DNA from 2 places in the Clostridium thermobutyricum genome. Region 2 is predicted to be linked to the other one. Evidence: a T-box and tRNA genes for the amino acid it is inferred to sense, from the RefSeq annotation. Region 2 holds a T-box; the other holds one or more tRNA genes.
The links. The T-box of region 2 lies ahead of pheS (phenylalanine--tRNA ligase subunit alpha). A T-box ahead of a tRNA ligase gene usually reads a tRNA of that ligase, here a tRNA-Phe.
Positions count from the first base shown of each region.

Region 1: it has a tRNA-Phe gene. The T-box ahead of pheS (phenylalanine--tRNA ligase subunit alpha) is inferred to sense a tRNA for this amino acid. The anticodon was not compared.

Region 1 covers NZ_KB850956.1:130,848-137,541, forward strand. The annotation lists gene HMPREF1092_RS00585 (NAD-dependent protein deacylase) at 10-747, opposite strand; gene HMPREF1092_RS00590 (flavodoxin family protein) at 894-1,601, shown strand; gene HMPREF1092_RS00595 (CarD family transcriptional regulator) at 1,863-2,351, shown strand; gene HMPREF1092_RS00600 (GNAT family N-acetyltransferase) at 2,449-2,886, shown strand; gene HMPREF1092_RS00605 (flavodoxin domain-containing protein) at 2,902-3,453, shown strand; gene HMPREF1092_RS00610 (cytidine deaminase family protein) at 3,475-3,849, shown strand; gene HMPREF1092_RS00615 (SGNH/GDSL hydrolase family protein) at 4,033-4,704, shown strand; rRNA gene rrf (5S ribosomal RNA) at 5,092-5,208, shown strand; tRNA gene HMPREF1092_RS00625 (tRNA-Phe) at 5,218-5,293, shown strand; gene HMPREF1092_RS00630 (hypothetical protein) at 5,566-5,769, shown strand; gene HMPREF1092_RS00635 (hypothetical protein) at 5,825-6,022, shown strand; gene HMPREF1092_RS00640 (uracil-DNA glycosylase) at 6,092-6,694, opposite strand, start outside.
Region 2 covers NZ_KB850956.1:1,215,955-1,222,648, forward strand. The annotation lists gene ytxC (putative sporulation protein YtxC) at 1-329, shown strand, start outside; gene infC (translation initiation factor IF-3) at 523-1,044, shown strand; gene rpmI (50S ribosomal protein L35) at 1,067-1,264, shown strand; gene rplT (50S ribosomal protein L20) at 1,293-1,652, shown strand; gene HMPREF1092_RS05615 (TrkH family potassium uptake protein) at 1,779-3,125, shown strand; gene HMPREF1092_RS05620 (potassium channel family protein) at 3,141-3,809, shown strand; gene HMPREF1092_RS05625 (TrmH family RNA methyltransferase) at 3,823-4,605, shown strand; T-box leader at 4,664-4,889, shown strand; gene pheS (phenylalanine--tRNA ligase subunit alpha) at 4,951-5,970, shown strand; gene pheT (phenylalanine--tRNA ligase subunit beta) at 5,994-6,694, shown strand, end outside.

The DNA of each region.
Region 1 (6,694 bases), 1.1 Mb from region 2:
AAAAATATATTAAAGTGATTTTATTGCTTCATCTAAAACTTTACCAATTGAATCATTAATAACTAAATCAGCTTTAGAATCAGCAGAAGTTTTACTCTTATTTATAAGGACAAGATTTTTACCTCTAAAATAATCAATAAGTCCAGCAGCAGGATAAACAACTAAAGAAGTTCCACCAATAATTAAAGTGTCAGCTTGACTTATTGCTCTTACAGCTCCATTAATAACAGCATTGTCTAAACCTTCCTCATAAAGTACAACATCAGGCTTTACTTGACATCCACAATTAGTACAAATAGGAGCTCCTGTTGATTTTAATACAAAATCAACATCATAAAATTGACCACATTTAGTACAGTAATTTCTATGTACTGAACCATGAAGCTCAAAAACATTTTTAGAACCAGCAGCTTGATGAAGACCATCAATATTTTGAGTAACAACAGCCTTTAATTTTCCCATTTTTTCAAGTTTAGCTAAAGCAATATGGCTAAGATTTGGTTTAGCTTCAGGATATATAAGTTTAGCTTTATAAAAATTAAAGAATTCTTCAGGATATCTAACATAAAAAGAGTGAGAAACAAGTTGTTCTGGTGTAAAAGTCATATTTAATTTTTCATTAAAAAGACCTGTCGCACTTCTAAAGTCAGGTATATTGCTTTCTGTGGATACTCCAGCTCCTCCAAAGAAAATTATATTGTTACTTTCTTTTATAATCTGAGTTAATTCTTCTATTTTAGTATTCATTAAATCATCTCCAAACAATATTTATAATTATATTATTGACATTTAGTTAAATAAGGAAAAATAATAAATTAGATTTTATATTAATTATACACCATTAATTTATTATATAAGTAATATATATAGTGAGAATTTGAAGAGGTGTATAAATGAAGATTTGTATTATTTATGGTAATGAAAGACGTGAAAATACTTATAATACGGTTAAAGTAATAAAGGATGAACTTAAAACTAAAGATGATGTAGAATTTGAAGAATACTTTTTACCGAAAGATATGCCAAAGTTTTGTAATGGATGCTTTAATTGCTTTTATTATGGAAAAGAGAAATGTCCTCATTCAGAATATACATTAAAAATATATAATAGTTTTAAAAATGCTGATGGAATAATTTTTGCTTCACCTACTTATGTTATGGATGTTACAGGGCAAATGAAAACTTTTTTAGATCATTTTGGACATATGTATATAGTCCACATGCCAATGGAAGAAATGTTTAAAAAATCAGTGTTTATTGTTTCAACTACTGCTGGAACAGGGACAAAGCATGTAATAAATACAATAAAAAGATCTGTTAAGTATTGGGGTGTAAGTAAAATAGTTGAATGTGGACTTAATGTAAGAAGTTCTAAATGGAATGATATATCTCAAAAAAATAAAGAGAAATGTATAAAAAAATTAAAAATAAAAAGTAATAAATTTTATAATTCTATAGGAAACAATAATAGACCAAGTCTATTTGTAAGAATAATGTTTAATACATTTATTAAAGTTCATAAAATGGATAATGCGATTAATATAGAAAAAGAGTATTGGAAAAATAAAGGATGGTTAGATGGAAAAAAACCTTGGAAATAAATTAATTTTAGAGAGGTTAATTATATAGAAAAAATAAGATAACAAAATTTATATAAATAAAAATTATTATTTTATTTTGCGAAAATTATATAGATATAAGAAATAAACATATGAAATTAGCTTTATTTAATATAGTGTGTTACAATTAAAGTACAATATGTAGTTTGATATCATACGTGCAGTTGTTTAACTGCGCGTTTTTTTTTATATTTTTGTAAAAAGTAAATCTACTATTGAAAAATGATTAAAGGAGTGAGGTTTATGTTCAAAATAAATGATTATATAATGTATGGAACAACAGGAATTTGTAAAGTAATAGATATTGTTGAGGAAAAAGACAGAAATTTTATCAAAAAAGAATACTATGTTCTTAATCATATATATGAAAATAATACTATAATAAAAATTCCAACTGATAATACTAAGATTTTTATGAGAAAAATATTATCAAAAGAAGAGGCAGAAGGTATAGTAGAAAATGAAAAGCTTAGTGAGTTAATATGGATAGATAGTGAAAGACAAAGAAATGAAAGTTTTAAAGCTTTAGTTAAAACTGGAGATTTTTCTAATTTGGTTAAGTTAGTAAGAAGCATTACTGCAAAAAAGAAAGAAAAAATTGCATTAGGAAAAAAATTAACTCAATCTGATGAAATAATTATGAAAAACTCAGAAAAATTATTATTTGAAGAGTTAAATATAATATTTGATTTTAATGAAAAGGAAGCACATAAATATATATTAAATTTATAAAAATGAAAACTAGAATTTAATTCTAGTTTTTTTATTTAGAGAAAAAAATATGATATAATAAATTATAATTTCCTAAAAAAGGAAAAGGAGAGAGGGAATGAATTATAGAGAAATACATATAGAAGATATAAAAGAATTAGTAGAAATTTATATAGAAGCATTTAATGCTCCACCATGGAATGATAAATGGACAATAGAAACAGCTAGTAAAAGATTAAGTCAAATGATAAAAAGTGAAGGGTTTTATGGAATAATAGCTGAAGAATCTAATATAATTTATGGATTAATATTAGGGCATGAAGAGCAATTTTATGATGGAGTACTATTTAATATAAAGGAGTTTTGCGTAATAAGCAAATTAAAAGGACAAGGTTTAGGTAGCAAAATTTTTAATGAATTTGAAAAAAGATTATACAATAAAGGGATAAATGAAATAATTTTATTCACATGCAAAAGCAATGAAACTTTAGAATTTTATAAAAAGAGAGGATTAAAAGAATATAAGAATTTAGTTATAATGGGAAAAAATCTATAAAGGAAATGGGTGATTATGAAGAAAGTAGTGGTTATATATGGGTCAAAGTATGGAACAACTGAAAAGTATGCAAAATGGATATCAGAAGAGTTAAATTGTGATTTATTCAGCTATAAAAGTATTAAAAAAGATAATCTACTAAATTACGATACTATTATATATGGTGGAGGGTTATATGCAGGTGGAGTAAAAGGAATATCAATTTTAAAAAATAATTTTGAGAAAATAAAAGCTAAAGATATAGTTATATTTACATGTGGGATATCAGATCCTAAAGATATGAATAATGTAAATCAAATAAATGCTAATATAAATAGAATATTTGATTTACAAAAAAATAAAATAACTATATTTAATTTAAGAGGTGGAATAGATTATAGTAAACTTACATTTTTGCATAAAACAATGATGAAAATGCTTAAAAAGAAAGTAGAAAATATTGAAGAAGAAAATCTAACAAACGAAAATAGAGAATTTTTAGACACATATGGTAAGAAAGTATATTTTATGGATAAAACAGAAATACGAGATATAGCAGATTTTGTTAAGAAAAAAATGAATTTATAAAATATGTGAGAGGTATTATGAATGAATTTTAATGAATTATTAGAAATAGCAAGGACTACGCTAAATCCACGAAAAATATCAAGAAGTTCATATGCAGGTTCAGTTGCAGCAGTAATTTTAACTGATAAAGGAAGTGTATATAAAGGAGTATGTATAGATACCCCAAGTTCTATGGGCTTTTGTGCAGAACATTCAGCAATTGCAGCTATGATAACAGGTAGAGAAACAAGAATAGTTAAAATTGTTTCAGTTTATAAAGATGGAAATATTGTGCCACCCTGTGGAAGATGTAGAGAATTAATAAATCAAATAAATGATGAAAATTATAAATGTGAAGTATTATTAGAAAATAAAATAGTAACAATATCAGATTTACTACCAGAGATGTGGAATTAAATTACTATATTTTAATATAATTAAGGAGAAATTATATAGATTTGTTGCTTAATAGTTTAAAAAAATAAGTATAGGATAGTTCAAATAAATATTTTAGATATTGATGTATTAGTTTATACTAATTTGAAAAAATAAAAAATTGTGAAATATTCTATAAAAAGATAGTACTTGGAGATGAGATTAGTGAAAAATAGAATATATATCAAGATAATAGGAGATAGTATAGCAGCTGGAGAGGGAACGTCAGATTTTAAAGAACTTGATTCAACTTTAATTAAAGTAGATAATATTAATTTTAAAAATGTACAAACTAAGAAAAGCTGGGGAGCATTATTAAACGAATATTTAAATAAAGAAAATAAAAATGTAGTTTTAAATAATAATGGATGTTGTGGAATGAACTCAACACAATTAAAAGAAAATATAAATAAACTAGTTTCAGAAAAAGATGATATAGTTTTTATTTTAATAGGATTAAATGATAGAAAAAGAAAAAATGGGTTAAATGAATTATATAGTAATTTAAAGTATATAATAAATCATTTAAGAGATAAAAAAATAATATTGATGACTCCTACAATTTCTACAAAAGAAAATGAAAATAAACTAAGTAGAATCCATCATACAATAGATATAATAAATATAATAAGAAAAATAAGTAAAGAAGAAAATATAAAATTAATAGATAACTATAAAAAGATAGAAAATTATTTAAAAGAAAATAATCTTGAAATAGATAAAATAATGATTAAAGAAAATTGTTTAAATGATGGATTGCATCCAACAGATTTGGTCCATAAGTTAATATTTGAAAATATATTAGAAAGTAAAATAATATATAGCAAAACAATATAGGGTTATAGCAGAAATATAAAAAAGATATTTACAATAAATATGAAATCAAAAGAGTATTTAAGAATTTTTTTATTCTAATAGTATTTTTTAGTTATATATAATTTGATATAGCAATAAATTTAAATCAAAATTATATATTTAGAGATTAAGGAATAATATTTTTTAGAAATTAAAGAGTCTTAAGAATTACATAAAATTGAATTATTAATTCTAAATCTAAGAAATGAATATTAAAATTTTGAAGTTTATATTATTTAATATATGTATTTAAAATAGATATATTGAAATTAAATTTGGATTAATATTTGGATTGAAAAAATAATTATAAAAAAATGTTGACAAATAATGAAACATAATATAAGATATAATATGTAAGATATAAATAAATCTAGTGACGATGGCATAGAGGAAACACTCCTTCCCATTCCGAACAGGAAAGTTAAGCTCTATAACGCCGATGGTACTGCATGGGAGACTGTGTGGGAGAGTAGGAAGTTGCTAGGTACATTGTATGGCTCGATAGCTCAGTCGGTAGAGCAGAGGACTGAAAATCCTCGTGTCGCTGGTTCGATTCCAGCTCGAGCCACCAAAAGCACTAACTTTAAAGTTAGTGCTTTTTTATATAAAAAAATAAAATAAATGAAACTAAACAGCCTCAATAATCGTCTAATTTATATATAAGTAATTTAAAAATAATATGAAAAATAATGATTAAGATTCGGGAAAATAGTAATAATTAAAAATAGAATTTTATATTTTAAAATTAATAATAAAACAATAAGATTCATTTAAGAAGTTGTTAAGGAATTCTTAATAAATTAATTGTAAAATAAATACAGATGGATTATTGGAGGAGAAATTATGGTATATGAGGAAGAAAGATTAAACATAAAGAGAGAAGAGAAAACAATAACTATAGGATTAATAATAGGATTAGTATTAGGATTAATAACTGGAATTTTATTAGATATATTAATATTAGGAGTTTCTTTTTTTTCTATAATAGGAATTCTGACGGGAAGTTTAATTAACATTATGAATAGGAATAAAAAAATAAGTCAATAAAAATTATTTGATTGAATAAAATATATAGTAGTCTTTTTTTATAGGAGAAATATATATGGAGTTTGTAATAGGAACATCATTTATAATTTTATTTTTAGTTATGATAGTAAGAGATTCAATCAGATCAAAAAATATAGTAAAGAATGAATGTTTATATGATCAAGAAACAGTAAGAATAATGAAAAATTATAAACTTATAAATGATGATGAATACAGACTAATGATTGAAAATCTAAAGAAAAAGGAAAAATGATCTATAAAGACAATTTAAAGAATAGAGGTAAATTAAGTAGTAGAAATATTACTTGATTTACCTCTATTTTTATACATTTTCTATTTGCCAATCAATAGGTGAAAGATTATTTTTTTCTAGAAATTCATTTGTTTTAGAAAAAGGTTTGCTACCAAAAAAACCTCTCCTAGCAGAAAGTGGACTAGGATGAACTGATTGTAGTATCAAATGTTTAGGATTAGTTATTAGAGATTTTTTAGATATAGCATTATTTCCCCATAATATAAATACAACAGGGGTATCCTTTTCATTTACTAAAGAAATTATTTTATCAGTAAATATAGACCATCCTATTTTTTGATGAGAATTTGCATGGCCTTCGATAACTGTCAAAGAAGTATTTAATAAAAGAACTCCTTGTTTTGCCCATTTTTCTAAAAAACCATTGTTAGGAATATAGCATCCTAAATCATTATGTAATTCTTTATATATATTAATAAGAGATGGGGGAATCTTTACTCCGACATTTACTGAAAAGCTTAGTCCATGAGCTTGATTAGGCCCATGATAAGGATCTTGACCTAATATAACAACTTTAACATCTTCATAATTTGTGATATTTAAAGCTTCAAAAACATTTTTCCTTGGAGGAAAAATAGATTTATTAGAATATTCCTCATTTAATAAACTCAT
Region 2 (6,694 bases):
ATAAAGAATATAAAGAATTTATAAAATTATTAAAATATTTTGTTGAGATTCAAGATAGCAAGATGAATAAGATAAATATAATAATTGATAAAGATGGGAAATACAGAGTAGAAGATGAAGGTGGAAAAGATATATTTAATCAATTTACTAAAGAAATTGGAGATAGTAAAATAGGAATAGATGCGAATATTGAAGATGTAATAATAAGTGGATTAATAACAAATGCGCCTAAAGAAATATTAATTATGGGTAGAGAAAACTGCTTAAATAAAGAATTTATGAGGACTTTAGATAAAGTTTTTGAAGAAAGAATAATTTATTGTGATTAATAATAAAAAAAAAGTGTTGACAATAAAAAATAAATAATATACAATAAGTTTTGTTAAGAAGAAACAGCCGTTTCTCACCAGCAACTCGGTAGATGTTCGCTTGGTTTTAAATTATCTTTTTAGTTTAGATAGTTCAGGACGGCTTAATGCCGTCCTTTTATTATATGTATTCTTTTATTAGTTAAAGACGGAGGTGGAAGCCATTAGTAAAAATTATATTGCTAACGAAGAAATAAGAGGAAAAGAAGCAAGAGTTATTTCAAACACTGGAGAACAACTTGGAATAATGTCAGTTAAGGATGCTTTAAATAAAGCATATGAAGAGGATTTAGATTTAGTGTTAATATCACCAAATGCAAATCCACAAGTTTGCAAAATAATGGATTTAGGAAAATTCATATATGAGCAATCAAAAAAAGAAAAAGAAGCAAAGAAGAAGCAAAAAATCATTAACATAAAAGAAATAAGATGTAGTCTTACAATTGAAGAAAATGATATTGCAATAAAAGCTAAAAATGCAAGAAAGTTCCTATTAGATGGGGATAAAGTTAAAATCACTGTTAGATTTAGAGGAAGAGAAATGGAATTAACTCACATTGGTGAGAGAATTCTAAACAACTTCTTAGGTAAGCTAGAAGACGTATGTATCGTTGAAAAGCCAGCTAAAAAAGAAGGAAGAAATATGACAATGGTTTTAGGCCCTAAAAAGGCATAACACTTGAGAGGAGGATTTTATCATGCCAAAAATGAAGACACATAGAGGTGCAGCAAAAAGATTTAGAAAGACAGGTACAGGGAAGCTTAAAAGAGCAAAAGCTTTCAAAAGCCACATACTAACTAAAAAAAGCCAAAAAACTAAGAGAAATCTTAGAAAAGGTGGATACGTAGATAGTACACAAGAAAAAGTAATGAAGAAATTATTACCATACCTATAAGAATTAGGATACAGGAGGTTTTTAAAGAATGGCAAGAGTAAAAAGAGCAGTTAACGCTCGTAAGAATCATAAAAAAGTTTTAAAGCTTGCAAAAGGATACTACGGTGGAAAGAGTAAGTTATTTAAAACTGCTAACGAATCAGTAATCAGAGCATTAAGAAATGCATATGTTGGAAGAAGATTAAAGAAAAGAGATTACAGAAGACTTTGGATCGTAAGAATAAATGCAGCAGCTAGAATGAATGGACTTTCATACTCAAGATTCATGAACGGAATCAAATTAGCTGGTGTTGACATAAACAGAAAAATGTTATCAGAAATCGCTATAAACGATGCTGCAGCATTTGCTGAATTAGTAGAATTAGCTAAAAAACAAATAAATGCTTAATTAATATAAGAATGCGACTTAGGTCGCATTTTCTTTATATTTTTTTAAATTAAAATTTTGTAAATAAAATATTTGAAAATTGTGTATAATAGGAGTATATAAATAAAAGCAACTATGAGGTGAGTAATGGAGAAAAAAACTATAAAAAAATTTAATTTGAGTGGAGTGCAAGTTTTATCATTAGGTTTTGCAATAGTAATACTTATAGGGGCAATACTTTTAAGCTTGCCAATTTCATCCACAAGTGGTAAGGCTACAAACTTCTTAGATGCTCTTTTTACATCAACATCAGCAGTTTGTGTTACAGGATTAATAACTCTAGATACAGGAACATATTTTAATATGTTTGGACAGACTGTTATAATGTTATTAATTGAAATTGGTGGATTAGGATTTATGTCCTTTGCTACTTTTATAGCAGTATTGTTAGGTAAAAAAATAACATTGAAAAATAGACTACTTGTACAAGAAGCAATGAATACTTTTAGTATACAAGGCCTAGTTAAAATGGTTAAGTATGTATTAGGTTTCACTTTTGCGGTTCAATTTTTTGGAGCATTATTACTTTCTACTCAGTTCATTCCTCAATTTGGAGTTTTAAAAGGAATTTATTTTAGTATATTTCATTCTATTTCAGCTTTTTGTAATGCTGGATTTGACCTTATGGGACATTTCAGTAGTGTAACAAGTTATGTGAATAATCCTGTTATATTATTGACTATTAGTGCTCTTATAATAATAGGTGGGTTAGGTTTTACTGTATGGCTTGAAATTTATAATTATAGAGGAATTAGAAAAGTATCAGTTCACTCAAAAATAGTAATTGTAACTACAATTATTTTAATAGTAGTTGGAACTATCTTAATGTTTATTTTTGAAATGCATAATAGTGCAACTTTAGGAAATATGAATTATGGTGAAAAATGGTTAAATTCATTTTTTGCTTCTGTTTCTCCAAGAACAGCAGGATTCAATAGTGTTTCTACAGATGGAATGACTATATCAGGTAAATTTCTTACTATACTCTTAATGTTTATAGGAGGTTCACCAGGATCAACAGCTGGTGGATTAAAAACAGCTACTTTTGGTATAATAATATTAACAGTAATATCTGTTATAAAAGGTAGAGAAGATACTGAAGCTTTTGGTAGAAGATTTTCAAAAGATCTTGTATATAAAGCATTTGCTTTACTTATGATAGGAATTATGTTAGTAATTGTTGTAACTATGATACTTGCAATTACTCAACCTAATGAATCATTTATAGATCTTTTATATGAAGCTACTTCAGCATTTGGAACTGTTGGTCTAACTACAGGAGTTACACAAAGGTTAAATACTATAGGGAAAATAGTTATAATGATAACAATGTATCTTGGAAGAGTTGGTCCAATGACAGTGGCATTAGCATTTATTAGAAATAAGGTTAAGCAAAGCCACAAATATCCAGAAGGTAAGATATTAATTGGTTAAGGGGATGATTAAGTTATGGCAAAAAAACAATTTGTTGTAATAGGACTTGGAAGATTTGGATCTTCCGTAGCAGAAACTTTATTTAATGTTGGACATGAAGTAATGGTAATAGATAAAGATGAAGATTTAATTCAAGATATATCAGATAAAGTTACACATGCAGTACAATTAGATGCGACTGATGAAAATGCATTAAGAAGCCTTGGTCTTGGAAATTTTGATGTTGCAGTAGTTACAATTGGTTCTAATATACAAGCAAGTGTAATGGCAACATTACTTGTAAAAGAATTAGGAGTTAAGTATATAATAGCAAAAGGAAATAGTGATTTACATGCAAAGGTTCTTTATAAAATTGGAGCTGATAAGGTTATATTACCTGAAAAAGATATGGGAGTTAGGGTAGCTCATAACCTTGTTTCAGAAAGTATACTAGATTTTATAGAATTATCACCTGATTATAGTATAATGGAAATTCAAGCTTTAAAAGAATGGAGTAATAAAACTGTAAGAGAACTTAAATTAAGAAGTAGATATGGCATAAATGTAATGGCTATAAAAAATAACAATGATATAAATTTATCTCCTTCTCCAGATGATGTTATACATGAAAAAGATATATTAGTTGCTATAGGATCAGCAGATGACTTAAATAAGTTAGAAGGTATGATAATTAAGTTAAATTAATAGAGGTGGGACTTTGATTTATATAGAAAGTAAAGATAATAGCTTTTATAAAGAAACAAAAAAGCTTAAGGAGAGAAAATACAGAAATAAACTTAAAAAATATTTTATAGAAGGGTTTAGATTAGTAGAAGAAGCCTTAAAAGCAAATGTAGAATTAGAAGCTATAATATTTGTTAAAGAAGTTGAAGAAAAAGTCCTAGAAATTTTAGAAAAATATAATTATAAAGGTAAGGTTTTTGGTATTTCAAAAACCCTATTTCTAGATATATGTGATACAGAAAATCCACAAGGTATTGGAAGTGTAGTTAAACTAAAAAATGAATCTAAGAAACTAGAAGGAAGTTTCTATCTTCTATGTGATAAAGTTCAAGATCCAGGTAATCTAGGAACTATAATAAGAACAGCTCATGCAGCAGGTGTTGAGGGAATTATATTGACTAAAGGAACAGTTGATATATATAATGAAAAAGTTATTAGATCTACAATGGGATCAATATTCTATGTAAATATATATTTAGATGATGAAAGTTTTTCTATAATTAAGGATTTAAAGAATAGAGATTATAAAATTATAGCTACGTCTCTTAAAGAAAGTAATAATTTTTTTGAAGAGGATTTAAGTGGAAATATTGTTTTAACTGTAGGAAATGAAGGAAATGGTGTTTCAGATGAAATATTTAATCTTTCAACAGTAAAAGTAAAAATACCAATGCCAGGTAAAGCAGAATCACTAAACGTTGGAGTAGCAACTTCTATAATTCTTTATGAAAAAGTAAGACAAAATATGTCTAAATAAAACATTTCCTTGAAATTATTATAAAAGGAATGTATAATTTATGTAGTAAATTTAATAAAAAAAAGTAATGATAGAGAGAGTAGGTATATACTAACTTTTAGGGAGAAAAAATCATAGACTGGAAGTTTTTTTAAGATTAGATATATTGAAGTTCACTCAGGAGCTCTAGCTGTGAAATTTTTAGTAGTAGCTAGCGGGAAACCGTTAAATTATACGAGTTGGGTTTATTTAATTTAAATATATAAGCCAATTAGGGTGGTAACGCGGATTTTTCCGTCCCTTGTTTATAAGGGGCGGTTTTTTTATGTAGAAAAATATATGTTAGAAAGAGAAAGGAGATTTAAAATGCAAGAAAAACTTAAAGAAATTCAAGCTTTAGCATTATCAGAAATCGAAAAAGCTACATCTTCAGCAGAAGTTGAAGAAATAAGAGTAAAATATCTTGGAAAAAAGGGTGAGCTTACAACTATACTTAGAGGTATGAAAGATGTTTCACCAGAAGAAAGACCATTAGTAGGTAAAATGGTAAATGAGGTAAAAGCAGTTTTAGAAGAAAAATTAGAAGCTGTGGCTAAAGAAATAAAAGGAAAAGAAAAAAATGAAAAATTAGCAAATGAAGTTATAGATATATCACTTCCAGGAAAAAAAGCTAGATTAGGAAAAAGACATCCTTTAGACTTAACACTTGAAAATATGAAAAATATATTTGTTTCTATGGGATTCACTATTGAAGAAGGACCAGAAATAGAGCTTGATAGATATAATTTTGAAGCATTAAATATACCAAAAAATCATCCAGCAAGAAGTGAACAAGATACATTTTATATAAATGATAATCTTGTATTAAGAACTCAAACTTCACCAGTTCAAGTAAGAACAATGGAAAAACAAAGTCTTCCTATAAAAATGATATCTCCAGGAAAAGTTTATAGATCAGATGATGTAGATGCTACACATTCACCTATTTTTTATCAAATGGAAGGGCTAGTAATTGATAAAGGTGTTACTTTTGCAGATTTAAAAGGAACTCTTGAATTATTTGCTAAAAAAATGTTTGGAGAAAAAGTTAAAACTAAGTTTAGACCACATCATTTCCCATTTACAGAACCATCAGCAGAAATGGATGCAACTTGTTTTGTTTGTAATGGAGAAGGATGTAAAGTTTGTAAAGGCAGTGGTTGGATTGAAATCTTAGGATGTGGAATGGTTCATCCTGAAGTTTTAAGAAACTGTGGAATAGATCCAGAAGTATATTCAGGTTTTGCTTTTGGATTTGGAGTAGATAGAATGGTTATGCTTAAATATGGAATAGATGATATAAGACTATTATATGAAAGTGATATGAGATTCTTAGATCAATTCTAATAGTTATAATAGGAGGGAAAGAAATGAAAGTACCATATAGTTGGTTAAAAGATTATGCAGATATAAATGTAGATGCTAAAGAACTTGGTGATTTATTAACATTATCAGGATCAGCACTAGAAGGAATAATAGTTCAAGGTGATAAAATAAATAGAGTTGTAGTTTGTCAATTTAAAGAAATTGAAAAGCATCCAGAAGCTGAAAGATTAAGTATATGTCAAGTTGATATAGGAGAAGAAGAACTTTTACAAATTGTTACAGCAGCAACAAATATGAAAGTTGGAGACAAAGTTCCTGTAGCACTTCATAAATCAACTCTTGCTGATGGAACAGAAATAAAAAAAGGAAAGCTTAGAGGAGTAGTTTCAAATGGAATGTTCTGCTCAGAAGCTGAACTTGGTTTAAAGGGAGAAGATGAAGTAGATGGACTTATGATTCTTCCAGAAGATGCGCCAATAGGAAAAGAAATAAAAGAATATTTAGGGCTTAAAAAAGAAACTTTAGATTTTGATATAACTTCAAATAGACCAGATTGTTTAAGTATGATAGGAATGGCTAGAGAAACAGCAGCTACTCTTAGAACTAGTTATAAAATGCCTAATCTTGAATACAAGGTTACAGGAACAGAAAATATAAATGATTTCTTAAAAGTGTCAGTTAAAGATTCTCTTTGTAGAAGATACATGGCTAGAATGGTTAAAAATATAAAAATAGAACAGTCTCC